2 regions of the Ruania alba genome follow, and region 1 is predicted to be linked to the other one. Evidence: riboswitches for the same ligand, from Rfam matches in the RefSeq annotation. Region 1 holds a riboswitch; the other holds the start of a gene.

Region 1 (3,993 bases):
TTCGGCGCCCTGCTCGCCGAGCGCGCCCCCGGCGGGGTGCTCATCGCGAATGAGTTCTCGCCACACCGCACCCGGCTCGTCGAGCAGTCCACGGCAGCGTTGAGAGAAATCCTGCCTGGGCTGGACGTCCGCACCGGGGACGGCCGCGAAGTCGGTCCGGAGGACGCGGGCAATCCGGACGGTTTCGATCGTGTCCTGGTGGATGTCCCGTGCACCGGTCTCGGCGCCCTGCGCCGCCGCCCCGAGTCGCGCTGGCGCCGCACCCCGAAGGACCTGGCCACCCTCGGCCCACTGCAACGGGAACTGCTCACGGCAGCCCTGCAGGCCACCCGGCCCGGGGGAGTGGTCGCCTACGTGACCTGCTCCCCGCACGTGGCCGAAACCCGCACGGTGGTCCAGGACGTGCTCAAGCGCACCGAACACGCCGAGCTGCTGAACGCCGTCGAGATCGCTGCCCAGGTGACCACCACCCCACTGCCTGCGCAAGACGGCCCGTTCCTGCAGCTGTGGCCACACCGGCACGGCACCGACGCGATGTTCCTGGCGCTGATCCGGCGCTGACCTGGTCCGAGGCTGTGCCGCCCTGGCTCTCGATAGGCTGGCAACCATGACGACAGTGCCCGATGTGCCGATCCTGATCTCACCCAGCGTGCTGAACGCGGACCTGGCCAACCTCACCGACGAAATCGGCCGGATCACCCACGCCGACTATGTGCACCTGGACGTCATGGACAACCATTTCGTCCCGAACATGACCTTCGGGCTTCCGGTGGTCGAACGTATCCTCGCCACCACCGACGTCCCGGCCGATGTGCACCTGATGATCGACCACCCGGACGAGTGGGCGCCCGCGTACGCCGAGGCCGGTGCCGCCTCCGTCACCTTCCACGCCGAAGCGTCCAACGCACCCGTTCGCCTCGCCCGCGAGCTCCGCGCGAAGGGTGCCCGGGCAAGTATCGCCCTACGACCGGCCACGGGTGTGGAGGGCTATCTCGACCTGCTGGACGAGTTCGACATGGTGCTGGTGATGACCGTCGAGCCAGGGTTCGGCGGCCAGTCGCTGATCACCGGCACCCTGCCCAAGATTCGCCGCACCCGGGAGGCGATCACCGCACTGGGCCGGGACATCTGGGTGCAGGTGGACGGTGGGATCTCGCGCGACACGATTGCGACAGCGGCCGCCGCCGGAGCGAACATGTTCGTCGCCGGATCGGCCGTCTACTCCGCGGACGACCCGAACGCCGAGATCGGCGCCCTGCGCGAGACGGCCACCGCCGCCTACCGCAGTGCTTAGCCGTCGATATGCGAGAATGCTCGCAGAGTCCAACGTGCTCCGGGGTCGGTGAAAGTCCGAACCGGCGGTGACAGTCCGCGACCCGGCCGCCTCGGCGGTCGGTTGACCTGGTGAAACTCCAGGACCGACGGTGAAAGTCCGGATGGGAGGAAGCACGCGGCGCACGCAACGAGCGTGACGTCGAGGGTCGTCCGTGGCGCGGTGCCCGACGGCCCGACCCCGGGAGTACCTGGGGAAGGGAACACCCGCGATGTCCAGGCCCCGCCGCGGCAGTTCCGCGAGGATCGCCGACGCCGCTGATCTCGTCGGCCCCTCAGTGCTCCCGCCCGTCGTGCTCGGCGTGGCCGGCCTCCTGCTCTGGGAGATCGCCGCCGGGCTCACCCCCTCGCGTGTGCTCCCGGCCCCCAGCACGCTGATGGTCCGCCTCGTCGCCGAGCTGCGCGACGGTGACATCCTCACCTACGCCGGCGCCACCCTGGCCGAGAGTCTGCTCGGGTGCCTGATCGCCCTGGTCGTCGCCCTGCCGCTCGGGTACCTGATCGCCCGCTCATCGGCCGCCTCAGCGGCTCTCGGTCCCTATCTGGCCGCCACTCAAGCGATCCCGGCGGTGGCGCTGGCCCCGCTGATCGTGCTCTGGTTCGGCTATGGCCTCGTCCCCGTGGCTCTGCTGTGCGCCCTGCTGGTCTTCTTCCCGATCGTGGTGAACACCGCCCTGGGCCTGTCCGGGCTGGACGAGGAGGTCCTCGGTGCCGCCCAGCTCGACGGCGCCGGACGCTGGGGGATGCTGCTGCACATCGAGGGCCCGCTGGCGATGCCATCGGTGCTGGCCGGTGTGCGCAACGGTTTCGTGCTCTCCATCACCGGGGCCGTGGTGGGGGAGTTCGTGATGGGCGGGCAGGGCCTCGGTCTGCTGCTGTCCATCTATCGCGATCGGTCGGACACCACCGGCATGTTCGCCACCTTGATCGTCCTGGCCGCGTGTGCGGTCGGGTTCTACCTGCTCGTGCGAGCCCTGGAGAGAAGAGTCCGATGGTGAGATCCCACCCCCGACGGCGCGCGCTGCTCGCCGTTGCCAGCGTCACCGTGGCCGCCGCGTTGAGTGCGTGCACCAGTTCCACCAGCGATCCCACTGACGGCGGTACGTCCGCCGCCGAGTCGAGCTCGCTGACCATCGGCCTGACTTATGTGCCGAACGTGCAGTTCGCCCCGTTCTACCGTGCCGAGCAGCAGGGGTACTTCGACGAGGCCGGGGTGGATGTGACGCTGCGTCACCACGGGGAGGCCGAGGACCTGTTCGGTGCCCTGACGGACGGGACCGAGCACGTGGTGGTCGCCGGTGGCGACGAGATGATGCAGGCCCGCGACCAGGGTGTCCCCGTGGTGAGCATCGCCACCCTGTACACCTCCTACCCGGTCGCGTTGATCGTGCCGTCCGACTCCGAGATCCAGTCCCCGGACGACCTGGCCGGGCACACCGTCGGGGTGCCGGGGCCGTTCGGGGAGACCTACTTCGGGCTGCTCGCCATGCTTCAGGAAGCGGGCCTGACCGAGGACGACGTCTCCATCGAGCACATCGGGTTCACTCAACAGTCCGCGCTCAGTGAGGGACATGTGGACGCCGTGATGGGTTACCAGAACAATGACGTCCCTCAGTTCGCCGCGACGGGGCTGGAGGTGCGTGCGGTGCCGATCGGGGACGTGCCGTTGGTCGGGATCGGCCTCGGCACCACCGACGAGCTCACCACGACCGAGACCGAGGCGCTGCGGGGTGTGGTCGCCGCCGTCGAGCGGGCCGTTGCCGACCTGGTGGCCGACCCACAGCTCGGCGTGGACGCGGCGGTCGAGGAGATCCCCGGCACTGTGGATGCCGAGCAGGAGGCCATCATGCACGCCACGATGGAGGCCACCGTCCCGCTGTACGGGGAACCCGGACCGGGCTGGGGCGCCCACACGGGTCCGTGGCAGGAGATGTCGGCGTTCCTTGCCGAGGCAGGCCTCACCTCCGCGATCGTCCCAGCAGATGAGGCGTACAACAACGCGTTCACCGATGACGAGTAGGCTCTTGCTACGTGAAGACCTTCGACGACCTCTTCGCTGAGCTCCAGCACAAGGCACAGACCCGCCCCGACGGTTCCGGAACCGTCGCCGAGCTCGATGCCGGCGTCCATACGATCGGCAAGAAGATCGTCGAGGAGGCCGCCGAGGTGTGGATGGCGGCGGAGTACCAGAGCGACGCCGAAGCGGCCGAGGAGATCTCCCAGCTGCTGTATCACCTGCAGGTGATGATGCTCGCCCGCGGTCTCAGCCTCGAGGACGTTTACGCGCACCTGTGAGGTGCCTGCCCCTACCCCCACATCACGACCCCGAAGGACCCCCGTGCTCCGTATCGCCGTGCCCAACAAGGGCTCCCTCTCCGAGCCCGCGAGCCAGATGTTGCGTGAGGCCGGATACCGGCAGCGCCGCGACGGCCGCGAGCTGGTACTGCCCGACGTCGAGAACGACGTCGAGTTCTTCTTCTTGCGCCCGCGCGACATCGCCGTCTACGTCGGCGAAGGTGTGGTCGACGCCGGGATCACCGGCCGTGACCTGCTGCTCGACTCCGGTGTGGACGCCATCGAACATCGCGCCCTCGACTTCGCCGGTTCCACGTTCCGCTTCGCCGGACCGCCGGAGACGGTGACCTCCCTCGCCGACGTCCA
Region 2 (3,993 bases), on a different contig from region 1:
GGCACTGATCCCGGTGCTGATGCCCTCGGTGGCGTCCACGCTCACGGTGAAGGCGGTGCCGTGGGCCTCCGTGTTGCGGGCGACCATCGGCGGCAGGTCCAGCCGGCCAGCGTCCTCGGCGGTGATCGGGGCGCAGATCAGGCCGCGCCCGTAGGTGGCCATGAAGGCCACGGTCTCGGGGGTGATCGCGTCCGCGGCGGCCACCAGGTCGCCCTCGTTCTCCCGGTCGGCGTCGTCCACGACGATCACGGTGCGACCAGCCGCGATCTCGGCAATGGCACGCTCGACGTCACGCACGGGCCACCTCCTGCACGGCGAGCAGGCGTTCGACCTGCTTGGCGAGCAGATCCACCTCGAGGTTGACCCGGTCCGGTGGGGTGCGCTGCCCGAGGGTGGTGGCTTCGAGCGTGGCGGGGATCAGGCCGATGGTGACGAAACAGCCGCCCGCGTCGTCGGCGTTGTCGTGCAGCTCGGCGACGGTCAGGCTCACCCCGTCCACGGCGATCGATCCCTGCGGCACCACGTACCGGGCGAGCTGGGCGGGCAGTGCCACGGTCAGCTGGTCGGCGAGGTCGCCGGCGGTCCGCCCGACCACGGTGCCAACGGCGTCGACGTGACCGGCCACGACGTGCCCGCCGAACCGGCCCCCGGCCGAGAGAGCGGGCTCCAGGTTCACCCGGTCCCCCCCGCTGCGCCCGCCGAGCGTGGTGCGGCCGAGGGTGGGCGGCATCAGGTCCGCGGTGAAGGTGCGCATGACGGCGTCGCTCGCCTCGGCGAGCGAGGTCACCGTCACGCAGACACCGTCGACGGCGATGGAGTCACCGACGGCGACGTCGTGCGGCAGGCGTCCGGTAACGACGAGCCGGGCGCCGCCGGGGGTGGGTTCGAGGCTCTCGACGGTGCCGAGGTCGGTGATGATTCCGGTGAACATGGGACTTACTCCTGGAGGGATTCGGGGAGTGGGAGGGGGCGGGCGGTGAGACGGATGTCGGGGCCGAGGGTGGTCACGTCGACCGTCTCCAGGCGGTGGGCGGCGTCGATCGTGCGGACTCCGGCGTCGGCGAGCGCGGGGGGTCCGGCGCCGAGCAGGGCCGGAGCGAGGTAGGCGACCACCCGGTCCACGAGGCCGGCGGCGAGGAACGCTCCGGCCAGGCGCGGGCCACCTTCCAGCAGCACGGACCGGAGTCCGCGTTCGTGCAGGGTGGCAAGCACTGCCGGCAGATCCAGGTACCGATGGCTGGCGTCGCCCGGGTCGGTCGGCCCCGTCTCGTTGCCCTGGCCGGGCGAGGTTGTGGTCGGTTTCGAGACCGATTCCGGCCACAACGTTGCCCGTCCGGAGGTGGGGACGCGGACGACCTCGACATGACCGGCGACGTCGGGCAGCGGAGCTTCGGGCCCGAGCACGAGCAGAGTGGGCGCCGCATCATCAAGCATGCGGGCACCACCTGCCGTACGGCCGGACGGGTCGAGCACCACCCGCAGCGGCTGCCGCCCGTCCGACGGCGCAGGTCGCACGGTCAGGTGCGGATCGTCGGTGCGTTGGGTCCCCGCCCCGACGAGCACCGCGTCGACACTGTCCCGAAGCCGGTGCACGTCCGCGCGCGCCTGCTCGCCGGTGATCCAGCGGCTGGTGCCGTCGGCGGCAGCGGACCGGCCGTCCAGGGTGGCGGCGAACTTCCAGGTGACGTGCGGGCGGGAGGTGCGCACCGCCGTCAGCCAGGCCTCGTTGGTGGCGGCCGCCTCGGTGGCGAGCTCGTCCGGCACGAGCGGGCTGCCCGGGCCGTGCACCTCGGTGCCCGTGGCGCGCAACTGGTCCGCTCCCCCGCCGTGCAGCGGATCCCCGACGGCGTAGATCACCCGGGAGATGCCGGCGGTCAGCAGCGCCTGGGTACAGGGGCCGGTGCGCCCGGTGTGCGGGCAGGGTTCGAGGGTGACGACGGCGGTGCACCCGGTGAGGAAGTCCGGTGGGGCGTCGTCGCCGGGGCCGAAGACCCGGTGCCGGGCATCGGCGATCGCGACGACCTCCGCGTGCTCACCGCCGGGCCGGGCGTGCCATCCCTCGCCGACCGTGTGCCCCTCGACGTCGAGGATCACGCACCCGACCGCGGGGTTCGGACTGACCCGGCCGAGTCCGCGGGCGCTCAGGTCGATGGCGCAGCGAAGTGCAGCGACCACGTGATCATGGTCACCGGGCCACGCATGGTGCGCTCCGCCGTCGGGATATGCCACCGGTACCTCCTGCGCTCAGGCGCAGCCCGGGGCCGGCGACGGCGGACCGCCACCGGGTGCACAAACCCACCACGGGCGAGGACCGCCGCGCGCGCACTACCTCCCATCCGGACTTTCACCGTCGGTCCAGGAGTTTCACCTGATCAACCGGCCGCTGGCTGCGGCCGGGTCGCGGACTATAACCGCCGGTTCGGAATTACACCGACCCCGGAGTGCGCGAACTTCAGTTCGACCCCACCAGTGTGGCACATGCACGCTCGCGGCCCACGCACCGGCCTGGGCTGCTCACCCACCGGACCCGGACACCCCGACTGCCGAGCGCAACCCTGTGCGGCGTTTCGATGCTCGGACGCCGCACAGGGTTGCGTTCGGCACGGGCGCCCGGCGCGCGTCCTACTCCTCGGGCAGGTGCTCGCCGATCAGCGCCAGGCACTGCATCGTGGCCAGGGATCCCTGCGCTGCGTCGTTGGTCCACAGCGTGGGGGCGTCGTCCACCGGGGCGAGCACGTACGGCGGCTCCTCCCGGGCCGAGACGAACTCCCCGCGCATCCGCTCCCCGCCGACGAAGAACGCCTGCCACGCCCGCTCGGCGAGGTCGGCCCGGCCGAGCCGGTGCGCCGCATAGGCGAGCACCCGCGAGTGCGGCTGCTCGAAGGGTGCGCCCCCGTGCTCGGCGCCGAGCTCGGCCACCTGCTCCTCCGGGGTGCCGAGGTAGAGCCGGCAGTACTGCAGCCATGCGTCGGCGAACCCGGGCGCGTCCTGCTCGTCCACCAGGTCCACGAGCTCGCTGCAGATCTCGACCAGCCCGAACATGATCGACAGGTGCGAGGCGCCCACCCGGTCCCGGGAGGTGTCGAAGCGCCCGGTGTCCAGGTCGTAGAGCGCCTCACCGGTGAAGAAGCCGCGCGGGAGGGCGCCGATGTCGGTCATCGTGCCGAGCAGCCGGTCCCGGGATCGGGTGTTCCCGGTGATCTCCCAGTCGGCGAGCCAGGTGGCCGCGAGGGAGCTCCAGTCCGTGCCCAGCCCCACCCCGAGGGCGCTGCGTTGCGGGGTGTAGGTGGCGGCGTCCGGGCGTACCTTCCGCACCGGGTCCAGCCCGAGGAAGGTCTGGTCGGAGTCCCGCAGCTCGAGCATCAGGTCGCGGGTGTGCTCGTCGGCGGTGAGGAAGTAATGGTGCCGCCGGTAGGCCGGGGTGGAGATCCGCAGCTGCTTGGCGCTGCACCCCCAGTGCTGCACGTTGTGCCGGGTGCCCAGCCCCTTCCACTGCCCCGCGTGGTAGACGTCCACGTCCCCGGTGTGCCGGGTGAGCCGTTCGGCGAGGCGGAACACGTCGGCCCGCCCGGTGCGCAGGAACGCCGTCCACAGCCACAGGTCCGGGGAGAGCTCGGAGTTGTCCCAGGCGTACCCGCCGACGTCGTAACGCCAGGTGTGCCGGTCGGCGTCGTAGGAATGCATCAGGTCGCCGTAGTTCCAGAACCCGTACCAGGACCGTTGGTCGATCTGCCCGACGTAGAAGTCCAGCAGGGCATCGAGCCGGTCCTCCAAGCGAGCCCGGGCGGGGGTGCTGCGGTCGGGGAGGTCCCAGTCGCCGAGCACCCCGGCAGCGTGCAGCGCCTCCGGGGTGGGTGCCAGCCGGGGTGGTTCGACCGTGTGCGCCACGTCCACTGCCAGCTGCTCCACGCTCGGGGTGGCCGGGTAGGCGACCACGTCGAGCTCGTGGGTGCGGGCGATGCCGTGCGCGTCGCCGAAGCCCGGTTCGTAGTC

Evidence for each region. Region 1 has a riboswitch for FMN ahead of BLU77_RS07235 (ABC transporter permease). Riboswitches for the same ligand answer to the same signal wherever they lie in the genome.
Region 2: another riboswitch for FMN. It lies ahead of ribD (bifunctional diaminohydroxyphosphoribosylaminopyrimidine deaminase/5-amino-6-(5-phosphoribosylamino)uracil reductase RibD); the one in region 1 lies ahead of BLU77_RS07235 (ABC transporter permease).

Annotation. Positions count from the first base shown of each region.
Region 1 is NZ_FNTX01000001.1:1,575,904-1,579,896, forward strand. It holds gene BLU77_RS07225 (RsmB/NOP family class I SAM-dependent RNA methyltransferase) at 1-561, shown strand, start outside; gene rpe (ribulose-phosphate 3-epimerase) at 608-1,294, shown strand; FMN riboswitch at 1,326-1,453, shown strand; gene BLU77_RS07235 (ABC transporter permease) at 1,545-2,330, shown strand; gene BLU77_RS07240 (ABC transporter substrate-binding protein) at 2,327-3,352, shown strand; gene BLU77_RS07245 (phosphoribosyl-ATP diphosphatase) at 3,364-3,627, shown strand; gene hisG (ATP phosphoribosyltransferase) at 3,671-3,993, shown strand, end outside.
Region 2 is NZ_FNTX01000002.1:1,461,190-1,465,182, reverse strand. It holds gene ribB (3,4-dihydroxy-2-butanone-4-phosphate synthase) at 1-297, opposite strand, end outside; gene BLU77_RS16955 (riboflavin synthase) at 290-931, opposite strand; gene ribD (bifunctional diaminohydroxyphosphoribosylaminopyrimidine deaminase/5-amino-6-(5-phosphoribosylamino)uracil reductase RibD) at 937-2,229, opposite strand; FMN riboswitch at 2,319-2,449, opposite strand; gene BLU77_RS16945 (exo-rhamnogalacturonan lyase family protein) at 2,623-3,993, opposite strand, start outside.